DNA from 3 places in the Vallitalea guaymasensis genome. Region 2 is predicted to be linked to each of the others. Evidence: riboswitches for the same ligand, from Rfam matches in the RefSeq annotation. Region 2 holds a riboswitch; each other region holds the start of a gene.
What was found. Region 2 has a riboswitch for cyclic di-GMP ahead of HYG85_RS09610 (LPXTG cell wall anchor domain-containing protein). Riboswitches for the same ligand answer to the same signal wherever they lie in the genome.
Positions count from the first base shown of each region.

Region 1: linked by a shared signal. The riboswitch ahead of HYG85_RS23865 (transglutaminase-like domain-containing protein) and the one ahead of HYG85_RS09610 (LPXTG cell wall anchor domain-containing protein) in region 2 are both predicted to bind cyclic di-GMP.
Region 3: linked by a shared signal. The riboswitch ahead of HYG85_RS18030 (hypothetical protein) and the one ahead of HYG85_RS09610 (LPXTG cell wall anchor domain-containing protein) in region 2 are both predicted to bind cyclic di-GMP.

Region 1 covers NZ_CP058561.1:5,519,446-5,529,972, reverse strand. The annotation lists gene HYG85_RS23875 (BlaR1 family beta-lactam sensor/signal transducer) at 1-1,319, shown strand, start outside; gene HYG85_RS23870 (MBL fold metallo-hydrolase) at 1,342-2,196, shown strand; cyclic di-GMP riboswitch class I at 2,326-2,414, shown strand; cyclic di-GMP riboswitch class I at 2,447-2,531, shown strand; cyclic di-GMP riboswitch class I at 2,557-2,636, shown strand; gene HYG85_RS23865 (transglutaminase-like domain-containing protein) at 2,629-3,435, shown strand; gene HYG85_RS23860 (site-2 protease family protein) at 3,682-4,287, shown strand; gene HYG85_RS23855 (segregation and condensation protein A) at 4,311-5,072, shown strand; gene scpB (SMC-Scp complex subunit ScpB) at 5,182-5,760, shown strand; gene HYG85_RS23845 (D-alanyl-D-alanine carboxypeptidase family protein) at 5,830-6,993, shown strand; gene HYG85_RS23840 (pseudouridine synthase) at 7,039-7,749, shown strand; gene HYG85_RS23835 (tRNA (mnm(5)s(2)U34)-methyltransferase) at 7,841-8,401, shown strand; gene HYG85_RS23830 (acyl-CoA carboxylase subunit beta) at 8,589-10,040, shown strand; gene HYG85_RS23825 (OadG family protein) at 10,057-10,359, shown strand; gene HYG85_RS23820 (biotin/lipoyl-containing protein) at 10,427-10,527, shown strand, end outside.
Region 2 covers NZ_CP058561.1:2,144,229-2,154,755, reverse strand. The annotation lists gene HYG85_RS09620 (S-layer homology domain-containing protein) at 1-128, shown strand, start outside; gene HYG85_RS09615 (hypothetical protein) at 259-1,191, opposite strand; cyclic di-GMP riboswitch class I at 1,508-1,590, shown strand; gene HYG85_RS09610 (LPXTG cell wall anchor domain-containing protein) at 1,878-6,239, shown strand; gene HYG85_RS09605 (hypothetical protein) at 6,329-7,153, opposite strand; gene HYG85_RS09600 (hypothetical protein) at 7,541-10,527, opposite strand, start outside.
Region 3 covers NZ_CP058561.1:4,199,204-4,209,730, forward strand. The annotation lists gene HYG85_RS18020 (undecaprenyl-diphosphate phosphatase) at 1-656, shown strand, start outside; gene HYG85_RS18025 (hypothetical protein) at 712-987, opposite strand; cyclic di-GMP riboswitch class I at 1,223-1,308, shown strand; gene HYG85_RS18030 (hypothetical protein) at 1,524-2,300, shown strand; gene HYG85_RS18035 (hypothetical protein) at 2,337-2,696, shown strand; gene HYG85_RS18040 (hypothetical protein) at 3,010-4,215, shown strand; gene HYG85_RS18045 (NPCBM/NEW2 domain-containing protein) at 4,453-7,983, shown strand; gene HYG85_RS18050 (helix-turn-helix domain-containing protein) at 8,090-8,428, opposite strand; gene hcp (hydroxylamine reductase) at 9,138-10,527, shown strand, end outside.

The sequences.
Region 1 (10,527 bases), 2.3 Mb from region 2:
TAAAGATGATTGTGGAAGATTGCAAGCTAAAGATGAAGGTAGATAAAAAAATAGGTATTGCTGAAAGTAATTTGTTCAAAACACCCATATTGTTAGGTGTTCTTAAACCAATGTTAGTATTCCCAAAAGCTATCTTACAGGATTTAACATCAAAGGAATTGGAATATATTATCCTACACGAGTTAGCACATTATAAAAGAAAAGATATCATAAAGAATTGGATCTGTGTTATGTTACAGGTTATTCATTGGTTTAATCCATTGGTCAGCTATGCATTTTATAAAATGCGTCAGGATTGTGAAGTTGCTTGCGATGCATATGTCCTTTCTCATTTGGAATCACATGAATATAAGGATTATGGTAATACAATAATTACTATGATTGAAAAAATATCTTTTTCTTCATCTATCCCTGGAATAGTAGGATTTAGTAACAAAAAAACTAATATTAAAACTCGCATTCATAGTATTGTAGAATTTAGCAAGGAGAAAAAAACAACAAAAATCAAAAAAGCAATAGTTTTTGTAGTATTAGCATGTATCTTGTTAAGCAATAGACAGAGTGTAATGGGCTATGAAGAGTCAGAGTTACCTATAAATATAATAGATGAACACTTAAAAGAATATTTTGATAAATATGATGGGACATTTGTTATGTTAAATGAGAATGAAGACAATTATTACATTTATAATTCTTATAAGGCTCAACAGCGTATAGCACCATTGTCTACTTTTAAGATAGTTATTGCTGTAACGGCTCTTGAAGAGGGAATCATAAAAGACGGAATGTCAGAGTTGATATGGGATGGAACAAAATATCCTTATGATATATGGAACATGAATCACAACTTAAAAACAGGGATGAAATTTTCTGTTAATTGGTATTTTGAAAAGTTAAGTAGAGATATAGGTAAAGAAAAAATGACAGACGTGATTAAGAATATTAATTACGGTAATGAAGTTGGCTGGAGAGGGATAGAAAGTATTATAAATGGTAAATTAGCATTAAAGATTTCACCTATAGAACAAGTTGAATTTCTTAAAAAAATACATAATTACGAAATACCATTTAAGAAAGAAAACATAGATACGGTAAAAGAAGTTATAAAATTATCACAAAATGAGAATAGTGTTTTGGCTGGGAAAACAGGAACATTGATTTTAAATGAATATGAAATCAATGGGTGGTTTATTGGTTATGTAGAAAAAAATAATAACGTATACTATTTTGCCGTTAACATTGAAGGAGATAGTGATGCAAATGGTGTTAACGCTCGTAAAATAGCGCTAAAAATATTAAATGATAAAGGGATATACTAAGAATAATGAGGGAGAATTTTATATGAGAAAATATTTTGTATTAGTAATGATGATAGTAATAATGGTTACCCCTGGATGCAGTGCTAAAAAGGATGAATATATCTATAAGCTAGATATTGATAATGAAGTTAATATTGATGATAGTTTGACCATTAAAGAAATTAAGAAGGGTGTTTTAGTAGTAAATCATAAATTTCCATGGGATGGAAATTCTATGATTATTGAAATGAAAAATGGCGAAATAGCCCTGATTGATACACCTTATGAAAACGAAGCAACTAGAAAAATTATTGAGTGGGTCCGAGAACGAGCAGGTCAAGAGGTTAAATTTATAGAAATAAATACTGGTTTTCACTTTGACAATTTAGGTGGAAATAAATATCTTGCTGAACAAGATATTAAGATTATAGGAACATCAAAAACGGTAAATATGGTTAAAGAAAGAGGAGAAGATGCTAGAAAGCTTTTTTTAGATTGGCTAAAAGATCCTGAATTGAAAAAATATTATGATGTTTACACTAAACTTGAGTATATAGAGCCTACTGAAATAGTTAATATAGATATTGATGAGGAAATGGAAATTGTTTTTGGAGATGAAAAATTAGTACTTTATTATCCACAAGAATCCCATTCTCCTGACAACATTGTCGTTTATTACCCTAGTAAAAAAGTATTGTTTGGTGGTTGTATGGTGAAATCAGCTGAATCAGAAAACTTGGGTAATACAGCAGATGCAAATATTATGGGATGGTCAGAAAGCATAAAGAAATTAAAAAGAAAGTATAGTGAAAAAAGTGTTGATGTAATTGTTCCTGGTCATGGTGAAGTAGGCGATTATTCTTTGTTAGAAAATACTGAGAATCTATTAGAGCAATGAATCAGATTATCTTAGTGCTAACTATTGTTTATTAGATGTAATATATAAAGAAATATTTACCAAATTAACAATATGTGATATAATATCAATGAGAGGGTAGTCAAAGAGTCGGCAGTATTGACCGTATTATTCTGTAAATCGTAAAGCATATGAAAGTATGTGACACAAAGCTATAGGGTCTAAGGCTTAATTATAAGCTATGACAGCCAGTTACCAGAGGAAGACTTTGATTACCTAGTAGTCAAATCTTTTCTCGAAGCGGCAAATTCAGTGAAAGCTGAAGACGCAAAACTAAAGGGCCTAAGTCAATAATGATATGGCAGCCAGTTACCGAAAGAAGAGTTTTATTACTTTTCTTTCCCACGAATATGGCAAACCTATCGTGAGGTAGGGACGCAAAACTATAGGGTCTTCATATATGAAGATAGCCAGATGCCGAAGGGAGAGTTACAACTGAAAAAAATAGTATTAACTTTTATAGTTGCATTAATTTTTGTAGCATTAGCTGGGACAACCGCTTTTGCTAAGAGTGAAATTATAAAGGTCAATGCTGATAACGGCACAGTAAGTATCAATTATGATACTACTAATTATTCTGACTTAAAAGTTGTCGTGAAGAAGGGTTCGGATAAATATATCTATAACCTTAATTCTTCAAATGAAGAGCTACCATTACAAATGGGCAATGGTGAGTATACTGTAGGAATATATAAAAGAGCTGATGGTAACAAGTACAAATTGTTAACATCCAGTAAAGTACATAATGATACAACTAATAATACAGTATTCTTAGCAAGTGTTCAGAATGTACATTGGACAAGCAATTCAAATGCAGCTATTCTAGCTAAAGAACTAACTAAAGATGCCAAGACTGACAGAGAGAAAATAGAAGTTATATATAATTACATAATCGATAATGTTAAATATGATGATGAAAAAGCAAAGAATGTTAGTAGTAGATATTTACCTTCAACTAATGAAACGTTAGCTAGTAAAAAAGGAATATGCTACGATTATGCTTCTCTATTTGCAGTTATGCTTAGAAGCCTTAACATTCCTACAAAGCTTGTTCATGGCGATAGTAATTTCACTTCTGTCTATCATGCTTGGAATGAAGTGTTAGTTGATAACAATTGGATAGTTGTAGACACTACCATTGATGCAGCATATAAATCAGAAGGTGTAAAAGTTTCTTATGAAAAAGACCCTTCAGATTATAGTGCTAAAAAGGTATTTTAATAATGAATAATATTTGCTCCCTCTCAAAGTAATTTTGTAATTTTATACTCAGAGTTTAAATAAGTATTTTCATATGTCTCCATACATCTGGTAAATTTCTTTTTCCATATCATTTTTATAACGTATCATAAGTTCTATATCTCCTAATAATAATCTAGGATAAATCAAAGATTTTTCAAGTATTGCTTGAAATTATAACCAATTATTAGTACAATATCTTATAGAATGAAAAATGAGGTGTAAGACATGGAAGCAATAAAATTATTAATAGAAATAGCAATTAGTTTTGTCTGTGCAGTAATTGTAGTATGTGTTCATGAATATCCTAGAATTATTTGTTACAAGTATTTAGTTCATCCATTATATAAGAAGGAAACTAAAGTTTCATTTAATCCGCTAAAATATATGGATCCATTTGGAATAATCTCTTTTATGTTCTTAGGTGCTGGATGGCAGAAACCATTTAGTTTTAATACTGGTAGATTAAGAGATAAGAAAAAAGGTCTTATATCCATAACATTAATTGGTATATTATCTAATTTGCTGTTAATGGCAGTTTTAATACCTATTTTTGTTTCAACATTTCAGCAGAATTATTATGTGACTAAGTTTTTATTTATATTGATTCTTTTTAACTTAGCTATAGTTGTTGTGAATTTATTACCTGTACCACCATTTGATATGGTTAAAATAATTCAAGCTCTTAATCCACGTGCATACTTCAAATTTGTTCAATACGAGAAAGTTATTCAAGCTTTATTCATTTTATTCTTGGCTTCTGGATTTATTAGTACTCTAGTAAATATTATTATCAATAGTATTTTTAGTACTATGATAGTTAACGGGGTATAAGAAATAAAGAAAGGGTTTTTTAATTGAGTATTCCTGTAAAATTAGAAGTATTTGAAGGACCATTAGATTTATTGCTACATTTAATAGACAAAAACAAATTGAATATATATGATATACCTATTGTTATGATAACGGATCAGTTTTTGGAATATATCAAGAAGTTAGAAGAAAAAAATATGGAAATCATGAGTGAATTTATTGAAATGGCGGCTACATTAATAAATATTAAATCTAAAATGCTGTTGCCAATAGAAGATGAAGAGGAAGAGGAAACAGACCCTAGAGAAGAACTGATGAATAAACTCGTTGAGTACAAGAAGTTTAAATATATTAGAGATAAATTGAAAGTAAGGCAAATTGATGCTAAAAAAGTTATTTTCAAAGAACCTACAATACCAACAGAAGTTCTTAACTATGAAGAAAAAGTAGATACCAGTAAGTTACTATCAGATATAGACTTTTCTATGATTTATAATGTATTCCAATCTGTTATGAAAAAGCAATATAACAAAATAGATACTATAAGAAGTGATTTTGGTGAGATTGTTAGAGAAGAATATACTGTAAATGATAAAATAGATTATATAATTAATTTATCAAAACAGTACGAAACCATAAGTTTCAGAGATGTTCTTGAAACTCAATTATCCAAAGTAGAAATAATTGTTACATTTCTTGCAGTTTTGGAATTAATGAAGATGGGTAAAATATCAATCGTACAACGGGACCTATTTGATGATATCATTATAAAGTATACAGATTTAAATAATGATAATATAATATAATTAATCCTGAATGCCTAAATAACATAGAATATTTAGGATTTAGGATATATTTATGTAGATTGATTATATATATACTTAGAAATATAAGTTTGAACAGAGGGGAATAAAGATGCAACTATGTAAAATTGAAGCTATTATTGAATCTATATTATTTACTATGGGAGAAGCTGTTGAACTTGATAAGATAGCTGACGTTATAGAACAGGATAAAAACACAACTAAAAAGATAATGAATAATCTTATAGATAAATATGATAGTCCTGATAGGGGTATAACAATTATTGAAATTGATAATGCGTATCAGATGTGTACCAAAACAGAATATTACGATTATATAAGAAAAGTTAATAATAAAGCAAAGAATTATGTATTGACAGATGTATTGCTTGAAACTTTGTCAATAATTGCATATAAGCAACCTATCACTAAAGCAGAAGTTGAAAAAATAAGAGGTGTAAGTTCTGTGCATTGTATAAACAAACTCATAGACTATAATCTAGTCTGTGAAAAAGGTAGGATGGATGCACCAGGTAGACCTATAATATTTGGTACGACACAGGACTTCTTAAGAAATTTTGGATTTCAGTCCTTGAAGGAATTACCACTGATAGAAGAAGAAAAACTGTCAACTATACAAATTGAAGCACAAGAAGAAGTACAAAAAGAATTTAAAACAGAAGAGGAATAAAAATTTGGAATAAATTAATCATTTTTCTTATAAATTATTATAAGGAATTCTATAAGAAAGATGATTAAAATGAAGAAAATAACTAGTACAATAATATACATATTCATTATTGCAATAATGTTATCCGGTAATATTGCTTCGGCAGAAGATTGCAAAGATGAACCAAAAAAATTATATGCATACTCTGCTTTGTTGATGGATAAGAATACAGGAAGAGTATTATGGGAGAAAAAAGGCTTTGATGAAAGAGCTATGGCAAGTACAACTAAGATTATGACTTGTATTTTAGCTCTTGAGTCATGTGAACTTGATGAAATAGTAAAGGTAAGCAAAGAAGCATCAAAAGCCCCTAAGGTAAAATTGTATATTAGACCAGATGAAGAATATTATCTGGGAGATTTGTTACATGCGTTAATGTTGGTTTCATCTAATGATGTAGCAATTGCAATAGCCGAGCATGTAGCAGGTTCTACAGAAGAATTCTGTAAATTGATGACTAAGAAAGCGAAGCAGATTGGTGCTATAAATACATGTTATAAAACACCTAATGGTCTTGATGCGGATGGGCACTATACTACGGCATATGATTTAGCCCTTATAACAAGATATGCTCTTAATAATGAGACTTTTATGAAGCTTATCAATACACCATCTATAAGCTTTTGTGAAATAAAAGAGGGTAGGAACTTTAATATATCCAACAAAAATTCTTTTTTAAATATGTTTGATGGAGCTAATGGTGTAAAGACAGGTTACACTTCAAAAGCTGGTTATTGTTTTGTAGGTTCTGCTAAACGAGGAGATCTGGAATTAATATCTGTAGTACTAGCATCAGGTTGGCCTAATAATAGAACTTACCGATGGAACGATACTACAAAAATCATGAATTATGGATTTAATAATTATGAAACAAAAACAGTGTTGACCAATAATAAACATGTGTGTCAAGTTGGAGTAAAAAAAGGTATTGGAGAATCTATAGATGTTTTAACATCACAAGATGTTGATATAACGTTGTCAAAAGATGAAAAGGTATATATACTATATAATGTTAATCCTAATATAATAGCCCCGGTTAAAATTGGGCAAAATGTAGGTAATGCCGAAATATATGTTGATGGTAAACATTATCTTTCAGTACCACTCATAACCAATACAGAAGTTAAAAAGATTACTTACAAACACATATTCAATAAAGTACTTGAAAAATTTCTTTTGTTTTCATGTAACTAATAAATTTATATCTTTATGATTAATTGGATTGAGAAGGGAAAATAAATGGAAATTAGATTACAAAAATATTTGGCTGATGCAGGTATCGCCTCTAGAAGAAAATGTGAAAGTTATATAGTTGAAGGCAAAGTATCAGTTAATGGAAGAGTCGTTAAAGAACTTGGAAGCAAGATAGAACCAGATAAAGATATAGTAAAATATAATGGCAGAGTTGTTAAGAATAACTCTCACTTAATATATATTATGTTGAATAAACCTACTGGTTATATAACTAGTGTTTCAGATGAAAAAGGTAGAAAGACAGTAATGGACCTTATTGATATTAATACCAGAGTATACCCTATCGGTAGACTTGATTACAATACCAGCGGGTTATTACTTCTTACTAATGATGGAGATTTAACTTATAAATTGACTCATCCAAAACATGAAGTCGAGAAAAAATATATAGTAACTGTTAAAGGTGTACCTTCAGAAGAAAAACTAAATGAATTAAGGAAGGGAACTGATTTGGGAGTTTATAAGACATCTCACTCCAAAATTAGTGTTCTTCAAAGCAGTAAAGACAAAACAAAATTAAAAGTAGTAATTCATGAAGGTAAGAATCGACAGGTACGGAAAATGTTTGAACATATAGGTTGTCCCGTAATAAAACTTCAAAGAGCGGCTATTGGAAAGCTAAAAATAGACGGTTTATCTCAGGGTAAATATAGACATCTAAGTAAAGAAGAACTTAATTATATAAAAAAATTATAAGATTTATATATCCCCCCAAAGAAAATAAGATAAATGTCTTATTATGCTCTTTGGGGTTTAACATGTGGATTTTTAAAAGGAGGTGATTTAGATGTTTGAACCTAAAATAACTGATACTGTACAAGGAATTGTGAAAACATATATCAATGAGGGTGATACAGTTATAGATGCTACTATTGGAAATGGTTATGATACAGTTTTTTTAGCTGAGCAGGTAGGTATCAATGGACAAGTCTATGGCTTTGATATTCAAGATATTGCAATCAGGTCAACAAAAGAAAAATTAGATGAAAGAAAATTATTAAATAGGGTAACACTAATAAAGGACTCTCATGAATGTGTCAAAGATCATATTAAGAGTTCAGTAAAAGTTGCTATGTTCAATTTAGGTTATCTTCCAAGTGGAGATAAAGAAATAATTACTAAACCTGAGTCCACTATAAAGGCTATAAAAAATATGCTTGATATATTAGAGAAAAATGGTCTGATTTCAATTATTTCTTATTATGGACATGAAGGTGGTATAATAGAAAAAAATGAAGTGAATAAATATTTAGGAGAATTAAATAATAAGCAATATGACGTAATATCCATTGCTTATGAAAACAGGAAAATGAATGCTCCTATTATTTATTTAGTAAGGAAAAAATAGTTGCTTATTTCTTAAATACACTTGATATTTGCAACGAATTAATGTAAAATGATACTTGGTGAAGATTGCATTGTTTTACATAAACATAAAAATGGAGGGTTAATGCATGAGTATTCAAAACATGATCAATGAACTCACTAACCGTCGAAATGTTATTGAAACAGGTAGAGAAGAAGCAATTAGCAAGATACATGCTGATTCTAAATTGACGGCTAGAGAAAGAATTGAAGAACTACTTGACACTAATAGCTTTGTTGAGATTGGTGCGTTCGTTAAGCACCGTACAACTGATTTTAATTTAAGTGTTAAGGATACTCCAGCTGATGGCGTTGTAACTGGTTATGGTACTGTTGAAGGAAGATTAGTATACGTATATAGCCAAGACGTAACAGTGCTTGGTGGTGCATTAGGTGAAATGCATGCTAAGAAAATATGTGCTGTTTACGATATGGCTATGAAAATGGGAGCTCCAATCATTGCGTTACTTGATTCTGCAGGAGTTAGACTTCAAGAATCTACAGATGCACTAGATGGGTTCGGACAAATTTTCTTGAAGCAGACGCTAGCATCAGGAGTTGTACCACAAATTACAGCTGTTCTTGGTACATGTGGAGGAGGAGCTACACTTATTCCTTCTTTATCAGATTTCACATTCATGACTAAGAAAGCTACTAGTTTATTTGTTAATAGTCCTAATTCTTTAGATAGTAAAACTGAGACATTAGAAACTATAGCAAGTGCTGATTTCCATTCTAAAGAAACTGGCATTGTTGATTTTGTATGCGAAGATGAAAAAGATTTATTAGCAGAGTTAAGAAATTTTGTTAATTTATTACCTTCAAATAATTTTGAAGAAGCTCCAATATTTGATACAAATGATGATCTTAATAGAGTATCAAGCGAACTGAATGAAATTGCTCCAGAAGATTTAACTGCAGGAATTGATATGAAAGTAGTTATTTCTCAGATTGCTGATAATAATATGTTCGTTGAAACTAAAGCAAACTATGCAGTGTCAATGTTAACAGGCTTTATTAGATTAAATGGACAAACTGTAGGTGTATTAGCAAATCAAAGCGTTGAAAATGATGGTTTACTTACTTCTTCAGCTTGTGAAAAAGGAACTAAATTTATTGGATTTTGTGATTCTTTTAACATTCCAATTGTAACTTTAACTGATGTTGCTGGATACAATGCTACAGTAGCAGAAGAAAAGATAGGAATCTCAAAATTAGTATCAAAGTTACTTTGTGCTTTTGCAAGCGCAACAGTTCCAAAAGTAAATGTTGTTGTAGGCAGAGGTTACGGAACTGCTTATGTTGCTATGAATAGCAAACATATAGGTGCGGATTTTGTATATGCTTGGCCAAACAGTAAAGTATCTATGATGAATGCAGATTCAGCTGTTAGAATAATGTATGCTGATGAGTTAAGTAAAACTAGTATCTCTACTGAAGACATTAACAAAAAAACTGCAGAATATGAAGAGCTTCAAGCTAGTCCATATATGGCAGCAAGTAGAGGATATGTTGATGATATTATTGAACCAGCTGCTACAAGAAAGCGTGTTATAGTTGCATTAGAAATGCTTTATAGCAAAAGAGAATCAAGACCTGAAAAAAAACATGTAACTGTTTAAATGAGGTGAATTTAATATGAGTAACTTATCTGAAGGTGTAATTGCACTTATAAGTGGAATGGGAATAGTATTTGCAGTGCTTATACTGATTGCCTTAATTATATGGGCTTTCAAGTTCATTAAACAACCTGGTAAAAAAGAAGTTGTAGTTCCAGAACCACTTCCTGTACAAGCACCTGTAGAAGTGGAAGAAGAAACAGATGACTTAGAATTAGTCGCTGTTATTACTGCTGCTATTGCAGCATCTCTTAATACTACAACTGATAAATTGCAAGTAAAATCTTTTAGAAAAATAGGTTCAAATAGATCAAGATGGTAGTTTAGAGATAATTCAATGAAAACTTTTGTTAAAAATTGTTAGCAAATATTTGATAGGAGGATTTATCATGAGAAATTTTCAAGTTACTGTTAATGGTAATACATACGTAGTTGCTGTAGAGGAATTAGGAAACGGACAAGTTGCAACTCCTGTAGTATCAGCACCAAA
Region 2 (10,527 bases):
TGAAGTTTGATGTAATTGATAAAGAAAAAGAATATAATATAAGATATAAAAAATTAATTGATTATGGTAATAATGAAACAATAAATCTTAATAATAAATATTCTACTAAAGTTATATATGGAGAATAATAATATATTTTTATAGATTTAATTACTAATTTACATTTAGTAATTAAGCATACATTAAAAAAAAGACGGATAGTATTTTACTATCCGTTTTTGCTATATATGTTAATAACTATTTGTAGTTATTTATAGTTTATTCCGTACCAGCGAAGGCACATGTTATTGTACCATCATTACATATATTACTTATTACTAATTTATAAAGATGACCAGCATCTAGTCCAGAAGTTATCTTTAATATAATAGAGTTATCAACTTTATTATATTTAGCATTAAGTATCTCGGAAGGATTATCAATAATATAATAATTAGATATATTTTCTGCTTTTGAAATATCTAAATCACCTTCAAAAAATACTTTTAATTCAGTATTGGATAAAGCAATAGTTGAATTAACTGATACTTCCGGTTTACTAGTTGTACCAGCAAAATAATATGTTACGTTTCCTTCTGAACATATATTCTTTATATCAATTTTATATAACATACCTACTTCTAAATCAGTTACAGTGGTAATTAAAACAGCATTATCGTAGGTAATATATTTTATATTTGTGATACCTATATGGTCATTATTGTAAATATCATAGTTTGATAGATTTGTAACTGTATATTTATTAATATTTCCATCAAAGAAAATCATTACCTTATTTGTTGATATAGCAGTTACAGATTTTATTGATATTTCAGGTTTAGGTGCTATACCTGCAAAAATTTTAGTAACTGTATTTGAGCATATATTATTTACTTGAAGTTTATATAGTATACCAGCAGCAAAATCAGTTGATGTCTTTAATATAATTGCATTACCTTCTGAATTATATTTAGCATTTAATATGTCTATAGATGTATTAGAATTAAAGGGGTGTATGTCATAGTTAGCTATATCTTCAACACTATTTATATCTATAATACCATCAAAAAATACTTTTACTTCTGTACTAGATAGTGCTATGACTGATTTTATTGTTAAGTCAGTTGCATTTTGTTCTTCAGCTAAAACTGATAAACTAAAGATTGTTGTTAATGATGCGATTAATAAAATGATACTAATAAATTTTTTCATGTCATAATATCCTTTCTTTGAATAATTTTGAAATCTTGTGCACAGAAATTTCATTGATAATATAACATATATATTGAAAATAATTTGTCGAAAGTTGTCATTATATCCGTTTTTAATATTTTAATTTTTGTGTAACACAAACTAATAGAAGAAAAAATGTTATATAATACCTTAAATTTAGATTTAGATACTATTAATATAAATATTATATATAGATTAGTAAGTTGTATTTAACACATATGTTATAAAATTTTAATGTTATAAAAAAACATATATTGACTATTAATTTATTGCATGTTATTATTAATATATAAATTTTAATAAAAGGCAAACTTACTGAAAAGTAAGGACGCAAAGCTAGAGTCTAAAGTAAAATACTATGACAGTTCGGCTGCTTTGAATTACATATATATTCAAAGCAGCTTTTATTTTGCCAAAAACTAACAAATATATAATTTTATAATTATTAGATTCGGAAAATAATAAAGCAATATTGCTTTATTTGTAATATATTTTAATATTAACAACATAATAATAAATATCATCATGTTGACAATATTATATTCAAAATAAGACTGATAATGATTTTCCTAAGGTTAACCACGTTCCAAAAAAAACGAGGCTGAAAATAGAGAGCCTACCTCTATAAGAAAGAAGGACAGAAAACTATTATAAGAGGTGATTAGTTGAAAAAGAAGTTGTTAAAGAAATCGTTAGTGTTTTTGTTTGCCTTCATGTACTTAACGAGCAATTTAGTATATGCTCAAACAGAACAACAAGATTTAACTGGTAATATTATAATATCAGAAAATGAAACAGAAAATCCAGAAGAACCAGTGGAGAACCCAGGAGAGCCAGTGGAGAACCCAGGAGAGCCAGTGGAGAACCCAGGAGAACCAGTGGAGAACCCAGGAGAGCCAGTGGAGAACCCAGGAGAACCAGTGGAGAACCCAGGAGAGCCAGTGGAGAACCCAGGAGAACCAGTGGAGAATCCAGGAGAGCCAGTGGAGAATCCAGGAGAGCCAGTGGATAACCCAGAAGAGCCAGTAGAGAATCCAGGAGAGCCAGTGGATAACCCAGAAGAGCCAGTAGAGAATCCAGGAGAGCCAGTGGAGAATCCTGAAGAACCAGCTGAAAACCCAGAAGACCCAGGAGAAAATCCAAGTGAGTCAGAGGATAAACTAAAAGAATCCGAGAACTTAGATGAAATAGAAAGTGCTAGTAGAGATATGGATATGTTATCCACTATAATGCTAAATGAAAATGAGTATATTATTAGTTGGATAATTAATAAATCTGCTACATTAGCAGTAAATCAAGTAAGTGGTGCTGATGTCAGAGTTGAAAAAGAACAAAATTATAGATATAAGTTAACAGCTACAGCTAATGACGAAAGTCATAGAATTGTAGGTTGGAAAATAATAGACACTAGTAATGGTTCTAAATCAAGTTTTGGTAAAAGTGAAATACGTATAGGAAGAAGACCAACATTAATTAATACAGATGTTGATTATAAAGTTAACAAGAATAGAAGATATGAAGCTACTCCAATAGTTGAAACCATATATTCACTTAATGTAAATTATGATAATTCACTAGGAGAAGTATATATTGATGGTACCAAAGTAGATAATGGATATAGTGCAATATATGAAGAGGGTACTGCTGTTAATCTAAAGGCATATTCTTATCAAGGATATGAGCCACAAGATCAATTTAAAAATATGGATATTACTATTAACCAAAAAGAGATTATAGATGTTGTGTTTGAATCTAAAGATCAGGTATATGATAAAGACTACTATCCAGCCGATGGAAGTTTTGCAGGAATAGTAGGTCATGGACATGATCCGAAGGATAATCCATTAGATGCAGAGTTGAATATATCACCAAATAAAGATATGTATGAAGTAGGTGACAACGTTAATCTAGAATTCAGATACAATGTGATTAGTGGTGATAATGGCGGCAATAGTTTAAATGAGGTTAAGGTATATAGACATAATACTAATAGTCCATTATTTGCCGAGAATAATTTTCCTTCTACTGTTCAAGATATAATAACTATACCAAGTACTAAAACTGAGTTAGATAATAATTATGTATTTGATGTTAGTAGCAGAACTTATTCAAAAAATCTAGAGTTTGATTTAGTAGATCAATATAATGATGATCCTCAAACAATATTAGACTCGAATACACAAACCATAAAAGTGAGTGTGGCTAATGTATGGTTAGATGCTCCTGTACTTAATACAACAGATGTAACCATGAAGTCAGGAAAAGTATATTGGGAGAAATTAGCTAATGCAAATGATTATGATATAAAAGTATATGATGAGAATGGAGTTCTATTAAATCATAGTTTGGCTATTGAATTTGATGATGTAACTAATAGATATTATGTAATTGACAATAGTTTAACTCCAGGTACTAAATATATCTATAAAGTAACTGCAAGTAATTCATTTATGACTAGTGAAGAAGCTGAAACTGAATTAGTAACTAAAGAAGCTACTATAAAAGTATATCTTGATAATAACTTAGTTAATAGTACAGATGGAAATTATGATTTTGCTAAGATTATAACTTCAATAGTAGATGATAGATTTAATCTATCAGCTTACTCATATCGAGGATATGAATTTGACAGAATAGAAGGGGCAGCAAAAAATCACTTTGAAACAGGAATAGCAGATAATGTAAGTAGTGAAATATATTTTAATTCTAAAGAGGATATTTATGGCTATAAATTCTATTCACTAGATGGTACTGCTTATGGTGAAGAAGGAGAATTAATGGATGATGTAAGAACTGGTACTATTGAACTTGATAATCCTAGTACAGATGAAATTGATTACTCACATAGCCATACTATTACAGCAAAACCAGGTGAAAGTATCAATATTAATACTAGAATGACATGTATTGATGGAGATAATGAAGAGGCTAAATTATATGATTTATGGGTTTATGTTAATGGAGAAAAGTCAGATGATATAGGGCATATTGATATACCTTCAGATCCAGGTTTATCTGGCGTTCATACACTAACAATTCCTACATGGGATAAACTTACTGATCTAAATAATTTAACTTACAAATTTGACTTAATCGATATGCATAAATATACTTGGGCAGCAGGCTTAACAGATAGTTCAAGTCTAGAAGTAGAAATTGATATACCAGAATATCATAAGATTACTGTTGTTAAAAATAATGCTGTTGTTGGTATTTCTGGACAGAAAAAAGTTCCACAGATTATAGAAGATAATTATGGTACAGATTTATATTTAGCAGATAATGTACCAATCACATTTACTTCCAGTCCAATCAGTAGTGATTATGATAATCTAGTATGGACAGTTAATGGATTAAATGAAGACAATTATAGTATTAATGGAAATGTATTAACGATTAATACCTTTAATGCCGATGTTACAGTATTAGCATCATATAGCTTGAAACAATTTACTACAACAGTTAATTACACAGAAGGTGGTAATGCAGGTGTTGTTTCAGGTGATAACTTATTAGCTCAATTGACTAGTGATATTCATAGTAATATTACAATGAAAGCTGTACCAGAAAAAGATGGAACAGATGATATGTATTTAGTTAAATGGTATAGAGTAGTTGGTGAAAATAAAGAGTTTGTTTCAAACAATAAAGAAATAACAGTTTCAGTTACTAGCAATGAAACATACCTAGCTGAATTTAATATTAAGCAATTTAATATTGAGCCAAATTCCAAGATTAATAGTCTGCTTGGAGAGCTTCAAGTTGCGGTAATTCCACAAGAGTTATTAACAGATGAAATTAATAACACAATATCTTATATGAAGAAAAATAAAAACAATAAGATTACTGAGGAGTTAGCTAATAGGTGGCAGGAGTATGTTAATAACTTGGAAAGTAATTCACAAATTACTTTTGAAAAATGTGTAGTAGGAAATGATGTTAAATATGATTATGGTACTATAGTAGCGGTAAAAGGTGTACCTCATAATACATTTGATGAGTTTAAGAAATGGAATGTATTAACTAATTATCCTAACCCTAGGTTAGTTTATATGAATCAAAATAGGAGACCTTTACCTTTATTCGAAGATATAGTATCTTATATATTAACTGTAGATGTAGAGAATAATGGACACCTTAATGAATCCGAGTTATCTATTGATTCAGCAGTTAGTGGTAGATATACTGGTGAATTTATAGAAGACTATGTGACAACATTTAAAATTGTTCCCGATAAAGGATACTATCCAGTTGCTTATTTAGTTAATTCTTTAGAGAATACAAGTTCATCTATGGTAGAGTATCCTATTAGTGAAATAGATGGAGACTATTATGTAAATGTAGAAATGAATAACAATAAGAGTATGATTATAGAGTTTCGAAAAAGAGAATATAATATAAAAGCTGTGATAATGCCCGGTAAAGAAGATTGGGGTAGCATAAAACAAAATAGTGAATCATTTAAATATGTATATGGTGATAGTGTTGTGATAAAGGCTGAACAATCTAAAGATTATATTTTTGATGGTTGGTATATATTTAGTAAAGAAAATGGATATACAAGATTGAGTAGTGAACTAACTTATTCGTGTAATATGGAGTTTACTGCAGAAAGAAATTTAAATATATTTGCATCATTTTTATATGCACCTCCATATATACCAGGTAATCCAGAACCACAAGAACCAAAAAAAGATCCAGAGCCAGTAAAACCACAACCTATAGAATCAGAAGAACCTTCACCAGAAACACAACCTATAGAACAGCCAGCAACAGATGAGCCATTTATAGAAATACCAGAAGAACCAATTCCAGAAGGTAATTTAACTGATACTGATACAGATACAGATAATGACAAAGAAGAATTTATTGAGGGTGAAGAAATAATAGAAATTCTTGATGGAGACGTTCCTCTAGGAACAGCTAATAAACTCCCAAAAACAGGTGGAATACCAGCTCAGTTATTCTATTTATTTGGAACTACATTCATAGGGGCAGGTATTAAGGTTAAGAAAAAGAAAAAATAATATAACAACATACATTAAAAAAGGACATTTCTCTTAACGAGATTTGTCCTTTTTAATTATTTGTTTAGATTTTAACTCTAACAGTATAATTAATAATTTTGTATATAGTATTGTCTGTTGTTAGTACTGCTATCTGTACTAACTATTGCAACATAGTAGAGTCCATCTTTCACTGCATCATATTGAATGATATGTGATGATTGTCCATCACAGCTTATATTACCTTCATATATGTAATTTTGTCTAATAGCATCATATAAGAAAATAAAGTAATTTCCACTATTAAAAGGATGGAAAGCTAGTTTTGTAGTACCGCTTTTGTCAGGTGTAAAACGGAAATAATCGTGATCTTCTGAATTAGTGAATTTACCCATAACTAATGCAGTAGGGTTTTTTAAAATATTTGCGCATTCTAAATCACCATTAAATTCAACTTCTTGACCACTTATCCATACTGATTCTTTGATTCTTTCTCCGTATACAGCTAACTGATAAGGTAAGTTACTTCCACTGTTAGAGCTGACTTTCATAATATATTCATGGTTATATTGAAATTTAAATTCTTTTTGGTAAACACCACTAGTAGTAGCATAATCCACTATCTTATTGTTATCTGTTTTATCTAATATGTATAGATTGTAAGTGGTATTATTGTTATCTATAAAGATATAAGTTATTTTTTTGGTTTCATCTGGAGTATATGAAAAATAGTCTATATCATTACTGCTACTAACAGTGCCTTCAATAGGAGTTCCTAAAGTGATTACATTAGCGGTATCCCAAGTGTTATTACTTTCCTTTTCCTGACCAGTAATTTGTTCTCCAGCAGCATATACATTAAAATTACAAGAAATTACTACTAATAGCATTGCCAAACACAAACTTATTTTATTTTTTAATTTTGTTTTCATCATTTGTTAGATTCGCTCCTTATTTTTTATTTTAGTTATTTTATAGAGTTATACTCAATAACCGTATATGAATATTATTTTTATATTAAGCTGCAGCATTAATAACTATTTAATATATTTATGTAACTTTCATATGATAAGTAAAATTTGAACGTTTTTATGTTGCGTTTCGATAAAATAATAATAATATTATTCTTTTTACAATCAATTATACTCTTTAATATAAATATTTCAATTATTTTTTGCATTTTTTTAATATTTATTTTATATTGTAGCTATTAAACCTATTTTCAAACAATTTTCGCCAAAATACTACAAATAAAAAAAGGGCATCACGCCCTAGATTTTCATCTATGTGACGAGATGACCCTTTTAATTAAATGTATCTAATTATTTAGCAACAAACTTAACTGTTTCAGAAGTATTTACATTTCCAATACCAGCTTCGTCAGTGATTGAACCAGCTGATACAGAAACTGTAATCATATCACCAGTTTCAGTTGCTCCATGAGTTAAGATGAATGATTTACCATCTTCACAAGCTTCAACTTTAGTAACTGTTAATCCGCTAAGAGTGAACTCACCTGAAACATCTCCAACAGTTACACCAGCTACTATTTCACTAAATGTAACTTTTGTTTGAGTCTTAGAAAGTGCAACTGCACTAGCTAATTCTGGATCTTTGTTTTCAGTAGTTACTGTAGCAAATTTAGCACTATTGTCTGAAGAACTCATTACAGTACCATTTTTGTTTACAATTTTGCTATCTTCTAATTCTATATCATATACTTTGCTACTATCAAATGGAGTACCTGAGAAGAATACACGTAATTTGTTTCCTTCAGTTCCTTCTTCTCTAACTAGAGCGTCAGTTGCAGATACTACTTCATTATTGTACTTAATGATTATATCATCTGCATTAGATGATGATAAAGTAGATTCGATAACTTGGTCAAAGATTATGTCTATTGTATTTTCATCAACAGCGATTACACCAGAAATCTTAGGACTAGTTACATCACTATTAATTCCACCAAATACTGCTTCGTTTCTGTTATCAGTTGTATCTAGTGCATCAATATTAAGAGCATCTTTAATCTTATCAGCAGCAACAGTTACAGTATATAATTTGCCTGATTCAAAAGTATCACCAGTGTAGTATACTGTTACAGATTTTTTATCTGAGCTAACTACTACGTTATTTACTGTTCCAGTAAATTCTACATCACTATCAGATGGTTCGATACTGAAGTCACTGTTATCTAAGTCACCAGTTATAGTAAGTGCTTCACTGAAAGTAATTCTTAATGTTTGGTTATTGAATAATACAGCAGATGTTACTCTTGGAGCATCATTATCTACTGTAGTACCAGCAAATAATGCTGAGTCATTAGTACCAGTAATGATTGTATTACCAGTTGAATCATTAATATCAGCAGCAGTTACTTTGTAGATGACACCGGCTGACATAGTAGCTGTTGCAAATTGAAGAGTTACTGTTTTATTATCATCCGCTATAGATGCTTGTGTTGGATGAGCTGCGTCAGCTATTGTGTTGCTTGAACTTTCAGTACCTGATTCTACAGTGAAAGTAAAGTCACCAGGTTCAACTGTATCTTTATCAATTTCTTCGTTGAATTTAACAACAACAGTATTGTTATTAGTTGCTACAGCAGAGCTTAATTTTGGAGCAGTTCCGTCAGCAGAACCGATTCCTGCAAATTCAGCAGTATCATGGTCTTCGTCAACAACGTTTCCACTAAGATCATTTACGCCTGTAACATCAACAGTATATATTTTTGATGATTGAGCACCTGTTGTTAATACCCATACAGTACCATCAGTTACTACAGTATCTTTAACAACTTTTGTTGGGTAACCAAGTTCTGAACCAAAGTAGTAGTTGTATGGTAATTTTGCAGTAATTTCATCCATTGGCTCGTTGAATGTTACTTTAACAGTTTTGTTATCGATTGATACAGCACCTGATACTCTAGGAGCAGTAGTATCTTTTGCTAATCCAGCAAATAAGTACTCATCATGGTCTGAATCTATTTCATTATTTGATAAGTCTGTTACGTTATTTACTTTAACTTTGTATAACTTTCCAGCTTCATGCTCAGATGTTGTAATAACAACTTCATTCTCAGCAGTTTGTCTTTCTGCCTTAGTTATTACTAAACCTTCTACTTCATAGTTAGCTATATTTTCAGCAGTAACTTTTTCAACATCTTCGTTAAAAGTTAATTTAACAGAAGTGTTAGTTAAACTTACAGCAGAAGTTAATCTTGGGCTAGTTGTGTCTGGTGCAAGACCAGCGAATAAGAACTCATCATTATCAGAGTTAATCACATTACCAGAAACATCTTTAACGTTAGAAACAACAACTTTGTGGATAGTTCCAGAAGTTTGAGCTGTAGTTGTTAATATAACTTCGTTTTTAGCAGTTTGTCTCTCAGCTTTTAAGATGTTTATTCCTTCTATTTCATAGTTAGCTATGTTTTCAACAGATACTTCGTCCATATCTTCGTTAAAAGTTAATTTAACACTTGTATTAGATAAAGCAACAGCTGATTGTAATTCTGGTTTTGTTTCGTCAGGAGCTAAACCACCGAATTGGAAGCTATCATTGTCACTATCAACAACATTTCCTGATAAATCAGTTACGTTAGAAACTTCAACTTTGTAGATAGTTCCTTGAGTTTGTGAAGATGTAGTTAAAATCACAACTGTTTTGATTGGATTTTCATCTGCATCAACGTCATAAGCAGCTTTTAATACATTTAAGTCATTAATTTCGTAGTTAGATGTAATAAGAGCGTTAACATCTACTTCTTCATTAAAGTTTAATTTTACAGTAGTGTTTGTTAAAGCAACAGCTGATTGTAATTCTGGTTTTTCAGTATCAGCAGCTTTAGCAACGAATTTGTAAGATACACCATTATAAGTAAGAGTGTATAAAGCGTTCTCTTTTAATGGAGCAGTTGTAAGTCTTACCATTGTGTTATTAGCTCTTAATGAAGTACTAAGAACTTCAAAAGTTTCATTGTCTTCGTCAACTAGTGTAAATACATCAGTTGATGGAGCTATTGATATATCTTTGTTAAGAGATACATCTTGAGTAGTTGAATTCAATGATGAAACTGAGTTAATATCTAATGAAGTAGTAACAATAGGGTAACCAAGTTTTTCACCTAGTGTAACATTGTCACCTTTAGATACTAATGTTAATGAATCATAAGTAAGTGCTGCAAGGTTAAGAACGATGAATTCATCAGTTAAATTAATATCACTTGCAGAGTCTACCAAACCAATTTCTTCAGCTTTTGCAGCTACTGTTTCCCAAGTATAATCTTCAGGCTCAGTGTAGCTTAAAG
Region 3 (10,527 bases), 2.1 Mb from region 2:
CAATAATGGCAGTTGTAGTTATTTACTGGAAGAAGATTTTTCCCTTTTCATTTAAACAAAAGCAATTTATTAAAAAAGATACTATTCTTTTATGGGTAAAGATTGTCATTGCATGTATTCCAGCAGGAATCGTAGGTATATTATTTAACGATAAGATGGATGAATTATTCTATAACTATCAGACAGTTACTATTACATTGATATTATATGGTATTTTATTTATTATCATAGAGAAATGGAACAAAGGCAGAACTTGTAAAGTTAATGATATCTCTGAGCTTACGTATCAGACAGCACTTATAATAGGTTTATTTCAAGTATTATCATTAATACCAGGAACTTCACGTTCTGGAGTAACTATATTAGGAGCAATACTTATAGGAACATCAAGAACTGTAGCCGCTGAATTTACATTTTTCTTGGCTATGCCAGTTATGTTTGGTGCAAGTATAATCAAGATACTAAAATTCGGCTTTGCATTTACAAGTCTAGAATTATTGGTTCTTCTAACAGGAATGATAGTTGCTTTTGTAGTTTCAATATTAGCTATCAAATTCCTAGTAGGATATATCAAAAAACATGACTTCAAAGTATTCGGTTGGTACAGAATAGCGTTAGGAATCATTGTAATCCTATATTTTACAATATTTAAATAAAACAATGGGGCTGTAGGATAATTAAAAATGTATTATCCTACAGCCCTTATATTTTCTATACACGATCCATTCCTTCAGTTTGCTTTTTAACTAAGACTCCTTCAGCTATTTCCCATTCTTTGGTTGCTGTACCTTCATCATTAATGATGTAGCCATTACTTGATAAAGGATATAAAAGGTCTTTTGTAAAATTACGTCCAGATGCTTCACATAACCAATGAGTAGCTGTTTTCATTATTCTATTATAATCGTCTTCTGTATCAGCAAATTGAAATAATCTATTGCTCACATTATAATAAACCTCATTATCTATTACAGTTGTATCTTCCATTTTCATCACCTCTTAGTTATGTTTTGCTAAGATTGATGAAATTATTTATTTAATGTTGTAATTGATTTTTGACTGCTTTCATTAGGTAAAATTATCTATTTAAAAAATAAACAAGTAGTAATAATAACTTAAGTATGAATTGCAAAAGTAGGTAATCGGGAATATTTTGTATATAAAATAAATTGAAAGCAAAGAATAATTATGTTATAATAAGTCCAGTATTAAATATTGTTTATTAAGAAAATAGCAAACCTATTGAAAAATAGGGACGCAAAGCTATGGGTCTAAGGGATTATATCCTAGGACTGCCAGGTTGCCGTATAATAATTTGATGGCAGTCACTATTATTAGTAGCTGTTTTTTTTGTCACATTTTTTTCATTGGCTAATAACGTTATATGAAATGTTATGTGGAGTGTAACAATTACCTTTTTTATATTAAAGGAATCTTCCTGCCATAAAATATAGTATATTTTATCATTTTTGTTTGATGAAATTATTTTATTTGTTTAATTAATAGTTGAAAGAGGGGATATAATGAAAAAAAATGATGTTTTATATGATAAAGTATTTTTAGTAAAATTTTTGGAACAATTAAATATAGAATTAGAGTATAAGCGATTGGATGGGAAAAATGAAGAGTTGATCGCTGAAGCGGCAAAATGTCTTGCTGAAACTTTTGCAGGGGTAACAGTAAAGGAAGAAACAATATCTGAACCGATGGTACAGGCTGTTCACTTATCTATTGAGGATTTTAATGAATTTGTTTATAATTACATGAAAAATGTTGTAGAACAAGGATTGTGTTATATAGCTATAAACAGAAAAAACAATAGAATCATAGGTGTGTTAGCATGTGAAGACTTTGATCCAGATGAAGAAGTCCCTCCATTTACAGATAATTTAGAGCCCATGAATAAAATCTGTGAATTACTTGAAGTTCTTGATAAGAGGTTTTTGGATACTATTTATTACAAAACAAATAAAAAAGTTAAAAAGAATGATTTTGTACATATGTTTATGATTGGTGTAAAATCAGATAAGCTAAAGAAAGAAATAGCAAAAGACTTAGTGAGAATCTGTCAGGATGATGCAATAAAAAGAGGCTATAAAGGTATGTTTCTTGAAGCTACCAATATTAAATCTGCTACATTAATCTCAAAATATTTTAAGTTTAAACTTGTTCATGATGAAAAAGGAATGCTTATACATACAAAATATGCTGAGACAGAACATTTTAAAGATATACCACCTGAAAAATCCTTGGATTGTAAATTATTCTATAAAGCGCTTGACCCAGAATATGATATTTAATATTAAATAACAAAACATTTACTAGGAGGTATACACATGTATAAAATTGACGTTAATTCAAGTAAGAAATTAGTATCTTTAGTAGCTGAGGGAATGTTCACAGTAGATGAAGCTAAAGATTGTATGAAAGACTATGAAAGCAAATTAAGAATGATAAATGTTAAGGATTATGTATTTTTAGTTGATGCAAGAAAACAATCAACTTCTACTCCAGAAGTAGGAGAAATGTTAACAGAAGCATTAAAAAAATACTTGGATACACCATTCAAAAAGAGATATTATGTAAAACTTGATTCAGTTATTGCAATGTCACAAATAAGAAGACTTGGTGGAAAAGACTTTGTTGATAAATTTGAAGTAGTAAATACACCAGAAGAAGTAATTAATAGTCTATAATATTTATTAATTTAACAAGAATAGATTATAAATCCAGGGAATTAAATATTTTCCTCTGGATTTATTTTTTACTTTGAATGAAATTAGTTATAGTGTTCATAATAAGAGTAGTAGATATTATTATAGTTACAATAGATTTATAGTTATTAGTAGGTATGATTTGTTGCAATATTCAGCAAGATTACGACAGAATATATAAATAATTATGACAAATTACAAACTGATGTCAAATAAATAATTGATTTACAATATACTTAACATAGTTTATAATGGGTAGTGACAAAAAAAGACAATATATTAGGAGGTATATAGTATGAAAAGAATATCAGCAATGATAGTATGTGTATTATCTGTTATGTTAATATTTGTTGGATGTGATTATAATGAAAATAAATTATATAATGCATTTAAGAAATCACTAGAAGTCACTTCAAGTGAAAGTGACACAGATATTTCAATAACTTTAGAGACTGAAGGATTTTCAGAAGAAGAGCAATTCAGTATTGCTGCTGTAAAGATGTTATTACAGGATACGAACATTAACATTCACACGAAGTTACAGCAAAACAAACAAAAGACATCAAGAAAAATGTATGTAGATACTCAGTTCGTTTTTGGTGGAATAGGAATGGGAGTAGAATATTGGGGAGATTATAATATGTTACAAAAGAATTCAAAATCCCTCAATGTAATAAAATTACCATCTATAATGATGTTCAGCGAGGAGTTTGCTGGAAAAGAATATCTTGTAATAAATCAAGAGAACAATGAAGATATTACTTATGATAGTAAATTAGTATTGGAATTACAAGAAAAATTAAATAAATTCTTAAAAGATTACGCTTTACAATATAATCCTAACTTGAAATTAGTGAAAAACAAAGGAAGAAAAACAATTGATGGTAAGACAGCATATGTATATGAATTATCATTAGACAACGAGTCACTAAGTAAGTTGATAAATTATACAGCTAATAATCTATTAGATAATAAAGAAGCACTTGAATTCTTCAGTGAATATATGGACATTATCTCAAAGATGGTTAACAAGTCTGAAGAAGAAGTCAAAAAAAGTAAGGAAGAAATAGATACTATCTTAGAAAATTTAGATGAGAGTAAACCTGCATTAAAAAATATGATTGATATTTTTACAGATAAATTATGTAAATGTAATCTATTAGGTGAAAAAGGTATCGTTATAGAATATGCTCTCAATAAAGAAGGTTATATCATTAACGAATCAGGTTTAATAGATTTGAATATTGATATTGCTAAGATAGAAGAAGTCATGGCTATACAAAATAGATTGACTGATGAAGAATATGATGAAGATATTTTAGATGAAGACGTATCTGGTGTAATCAAATTAGGTTTCAAATTCAACAAAAAAATATATAATATAAATGAAAAAGTTGAAATCGATATGCCTAAATTGACTAAAGAGAATTCTGTTGACCTGAATGAATTAATGAAAGCTAGAAGTGAATCTTTTAGTCAAATGTATCCAAAAGATATCTAAAAAAGGAATTTAATTAAAGCAAATTGATTGCAATAATCAAAAAATAAATACATTAAAAAGATGATTCTCTGTATATATCAGGAATCATTTTTTTTGATTTTCTAATTGTTGCTATTTTGATTAGGATTATAGAAATGAGTCCTATTAATGTAGTTTTATATCATATAGATATAGGATTATAGATGTTAAAATTAAGATGTACCAAAATTTAGAAAATTATTGTATAGGAGGAAAAAAATGTATAATAAGGTTAAAGTCTTTTTCATCAGCTTAGTGGTAGTGACAATGTCATTGTCAAACTTTACAACGACTATTGCTATGGCATCTACGGAGAGTGAAAGTGATTTACGGATTACATCAGCTAACAAAATGTTAGAGCAAAGATTTAATTTATCTAAGCAAAATGTCCTTGAAGTACAAGTTGTTTCACCTGAAAATGAACCAAGAGGTGAATGGGAACCACGAATAACTCAACATTATGGGGTAGATACAGTAATTCCTTCTTATTGGGGAAGTTATCACGGAGTACCTGCTAATGAAGGCGGTAATCACTATAGGGAATGTTTCTGCCTTCGTGATATCTGTCACCAAACTGATGCAGGACACTTGTTAGGTCTTGATAATGAAAACTTTACAATGCTCCAACTTTTTGCAATAGGTGCTAACGATAACACTATAAAACCATACTGGCCAAAATGGTCTTATGATTTCTATGGTTACCCTTATTATATGGATGCGGGTTTTCAAGAGTTGCCTGCTCCTTTTGAGCTATTAGAAAAAATCTATCGTCAATACCTATGGACAGGGGATGACAGATGGATTAATGACCCAGAGATATTGGAATATGCTGAAAATTTACATTCAATTGATGCGTTTATGGGTTCACATGATGTAAATAATAATGGTATTGCTGACGGTGGCGGAAACATGGATATCTTACCTACCTTATGGGAATTTGAAGAGAGAGGTATGATAGTTGAAGCTGGTGATACATATGGTGTTCAATATCAATCATTATTAGCATATGCAGGTATTCTAGAGGCACGAGGGGAAATGACAAAAGCTCAAGAAATTCGTAATAGAGCGATTGCACTTAGAGAATATTTTGAAGAGAACTGGTATTCAGAAGAAGAGCAAATATACATACGTGCTTTTGATAAGTTCGGAGATACAAGAACAAATTGGGGACATGAAAATAGCTTTTTCATGCCAATGAAATTACTTACAGATAATGGTCCTAGAACAGATAGATACTTGGATTTCATTCATTACAATGCATTTGTTGACCCACTGAATGAAGAAGCGCAAACATACCTAGCTGATACATTCTATAAACATGGTGAGAATGCTATGGGATGGCATTGGACTAAAAAGGTGCTTGAACATAATACAACATATCCTGAAATATTTTTCTTGAACATATCTAATGTTATTACAGGTATGATGGGTGTTGAACCAGATGCTCCAAATAATAAAGTTTCCACTATTCCACGTTTAACAAAAGAAGTTCCATGGGTTCAAGTAGATAATATTCCTATTGGATCCAATAAAGTATCAGTTAGACACGATGGAACTGATCAAACCACATTTGAAAACACATCAGGTTCTACAATGACATGGGAAGCTTGTTTTTATGGTCAAGTTGATTCATTAGAAGTAGATGGTCAAACTATTCAAGCTACGGTTGGAGAGCTAAATGGTAAGACTATATCATATGTATCTTTAAGTGTACAATCAGGAGAAAAGAAGACAGTAAAAGTCGACAAAACACATCCTGGATTCTTATATCTTAGTGATCAACAATGGGCGTATGTTACAGATGAAGATAAATTGAAATTAGATACAAGTTATGGCGAAAATGCTATTATGATTGATGAGAAAAACTATCAAAAAGGATTGGGTACATTAGCAAATACAACTATTCGTTACTATTTAGATGGTGAAGCTAGTAGATTCACAGCAACAGTAGGGCTTGATGATGTGAGAGAAGATCAAACTAGCGGCTCAGTTGTCTTTAGAGTATATGCAGATAACGAAAAAGTCTTTGATAGTCAAGTTATGGGTGTATCAGATTCAGCAAAAGAAGTAGATATTGATTTGACAGGTGTAAGAGTACTTGATTTAGTAACTTATGATGCTGGCGATGGTAGTAATCGTGATTATGGAACATGGGGAGATGCAAAAGTTTATACGAACCTTGAAGAATTACCATCAGAAGCTCCAGCTGATTTTGTATACTTAAGTGATATATCCTCAGCTAGTGTTGGAGGAAGTTATACCACAGTTAATAAAGATTTGGATTATGATGGTAGAACCATTGATATTAATGAACGCTCTTATTTTAAGGGATTAGGTGTTCATGCAGACAATGAAATAGTCTATGATTTAGATGGATTGTACTCTAGCTTCATTGTAGATGTTGGATTAGACGAAAGTGTAACAAGTAATGGTGATGTCATATTCAGAGTATATGGGGACAACGACCAATTATTAAGAGAAACAAGCACATTGACTCACACAAGTCCTATTGAAACTATGAATATTGATGTTACAGATATGAATCAATTGAAATTAGTTGTTGACGATGCAGGTAGTAGTTATAATGACAGAGCTAACTGGGCTGATGCACGACTTATTTACAATCCAGAGGTTGATTTGCAATCTGCACTTGTATTAGCGCGTAAAATCAGATTTATAGATATGCCAGGGGTAGCACAAACACAATTAACATTACCTGAAGTACCAGAGGGTTATACAATTGGTGTTAAAACATCAAGTGATACTTCTATTGTTGGATTAGATGGAAGTATTACACCACCAGCTACTGAAGCAACAGTAACTCTAGTTCTAGAAGTTACCAGATTAAGTAATGGAGAAGTGGCTGAAACAAAACCATTAGATGTTTTGATTCCTTCAGATACACAGATTTCCCTTACATATTACCAATGGGATTTGGCAACAGCTGGTTATGGCGATGTTGAACTTAATAAATCCAATGGTGGCAATTCTATCACTATAGGTGGAAACAACTATGATAAGGGAATTGGAACACATGCAGATAGTGAGATTGTTTATCAAATCAATGGTCAGTACGACTGGTTCCAATGTGATATAGGTCTAGATGATGAAACAGGTGTTAATGGTTCTGTTATATTCAAAGTATATGGTGACGATGATGCAACACCATTATATGAAAGCAACGTGCTCTATGGTACTGATTCAGTTGAGAGCATAAAGGTTAATATTAAAGATAATAATAGATTAAAGTTAGTTGTAACAGATGGAGGAGACAACAAAAATCATGACCATGCTGATTGGGGAAATCCTATGTTACTAATTGATAAGGAAGTAACTACAGTTGTATATCTAAGTGACCTAAACTGGACAAGTGCACAGTCAGATTGGGGTTCTGTTAAAAAAGATACAAGTGTAGACGGTAATCCATTGACAATTGATGGGAATACCTATTCAAAAGGGCTTGGTACCCATGCAAGTAGTGAGATTATCTATAACTTAGATGGAGCATATACAACTTTCTATTCTCATATTGGCGTAGATGACGAAGTAGGAACAAACTCAACAATGGTTTTTGAGGTATATGCAGATGGAGAAAAGATTTACGAAAGTGGTGTAATGACTCCTAGTGATTCTTATAAGGAAATCAATGAGGATATAACTGGTGTTGATGAATTGAAATTAGTCATTACCGACGGTGGAGACGGAATTAATTCTGACCATGGTGATTGGGCAGATGCTAAGTTATATTAGATTCAATAACCCCATTAGTCAGTCTTAGACTGTTGATATCAAAAGCTATATCTCATCATTGGGATATAGCTTTTTTTTATAATTTTTCATGTAATAGTTTGAGACCTTATTCTTTTTTCATTAACTTATAATTTGTAACAAATTCTAACATACTTTCTTTTTCATCTTTATTTAACAGTATTAACTTGGCTATTATATTGGATAATACTTCATCATCTGTATTATAGGGTTGTTGAGTTTGCTTGAAAAAATCTTCTAAACTTATCCCCATAGCGGTAATAATTTTGTTTAGCATTTCAATGGAAGCGTTATTTACCCCTCTTTCGATTCTACCAATATGTGTGGGGTCAACATTTGCTTTAAGGGCTAATTCCTCTTGGCTTAGATTTTTTGCTGTTCTAAATTGCCTTATTCTATTGCCAACAATATTTAATATGTCACTCACTTTTATCACCCCATTTTCCTTGTTTATAACTTACATATTTATGCTAGACTTAACAAGTGCATTTAATACCTAATTTATTTTAAAATAGTGATTGAATAGCTTGACAAAAAAACATATTTTTCTTATACTTGTTATGGAGAAGTGTTATGTTAATAAGAAACATTGATGAAAGAGGGCAGATACCATTAGGTCGAATAATGGTATTATAAAATTAATGTAACAATTCTCACTCCTCACACCTTAACCCACTGGAAGAAAGGGACAATATTAAAATCCCTTTCTTTTTACTGCATGTATATTATTAGTATTGACAAAATTCTAGATTTATTCGTATCCTATGTTATATTAAAAATAAAATGAAGCTAGAGCTGTCATAAATTAAACAGCTTTAGCTTCATATGTAAAAATAGCATTTTATAGTAGATTATCTATATGTTAAACTATATATTCTTTTTCAAAAAGTAATACTTATGTTTTGGAGGGCACTCATCTAATACCCCAAAAACTTCATATCCATGCTTAAGGTAAAAATCTTTTGCCTGGAAATCAAAAGTATCTAAAATAACTGTCTTGAATTTGTTAAAAATTTCTCATTCGTAACATAAGTTACAGAATTCTAATTCACCTCATGCTATACTTTGGTCAGTGGTTAACAAAAAACAAAAATTAAAACATAATTAAAATAAAAATATGAAAGGTTGTGTGAACTATGTTTTGTTATCAATGTCAAGAGGCTGCAAAGGGAACAGGTTGTACATTAGCAGGAGTTTGTGGCAAAAAACCAGAACTAGCTAATCTACAAGACTTACTTATCTATACTATGAAGGGACTTTCAATATTTGCTAATGAGGCTAGAAAAGTTGAGATTGATCTTAACCAAGTGGATGAATTTATAGTAAATGGATTATTCATGACAATAACAAATGCTAATTTTGATGAAAACGCATTTTATCAGACAATAAGAGAAGGACTAATACTAAGAGAAGGATTAAAGACTAAATTAGAAGAAAAAGGTATTGTTCTTGAAAACTTACATGATAGCGCTACATGGACAGCAGATTCAAATAGTAAAATGGAAGCGAAAGCAGACAGTGTAGTTGTAGGGGTATTGGCAACTGAAAATGAAGATGTTCGTTCATTAAGAGAATTAATAACATATGGAGTAAAAGGTATGGCTGCTTATGCACATCATGCTTATAACTTAGGTAAAGAAAATAATGAAATATATGCATTCATTACTAAAGCATTAGCTGCTACATTAGATGATACTCTAAGTGCAGATGAGTTAGTAGCACTTACTCTTGAAACTGGAAAATATGGTGTAGATACTATGGCATTGCTTGATGAAGCTAATACTTCTACTTATGGTAATCCAGAAATAACAGAAGTAAACATAGGTGTAAGAAATAATCCTGCCATATTAATATCAGGTCATGACCTTAGCGATTTGGAACAATTATTAGAGCAGACTAAGGGAACTGGTGTTGATGTATATACACATAGTGAGATGTTACCAGCGCATTATTACCCAGCATTCAAGAAATATGATAATTTCGTAGGAAACTATGGAAATGCTTGGTGGAAACAAAAAGAAGAATTTGAATCATTCAATGGACCAGTGTTATTTACTACTAATTGTATAGTACCTCCAAAGGCAAATCATATGGATAGAATATATACAACTGGAGCTTCAGGATTCCCTGGATGTAAGCATATTGAAGCTGACGAGAATGGTAAAAAAGATTTCAGTGAGATTATAGAACATGCTAAGAAATTAGATTCTCCTACTGAAATTGAAACAGGGTCAATAGTTGGTGGTTTCGCACATGCTCAAGTTTTTGCACTTGCTGATAAGGTTGTTGAAGCTGTCAAATCTGGAGCAATCAAGAAATTCTTTGTAATGGCTGGTTGTGATGGAAGAATGAAGTCAAGAGATTATTATACAGATTTTGCTAAACAATTACCTGATGATACAGTAATCCTTACAGCTGGTTGTGCAAAATATAAGTATAATAAATTACCTTTAGGTGATATAGGTGGGATTCCTAGAGTATTGGATGCTGGACAATGTAACGATTCATATTCACTTGCTGTCATTG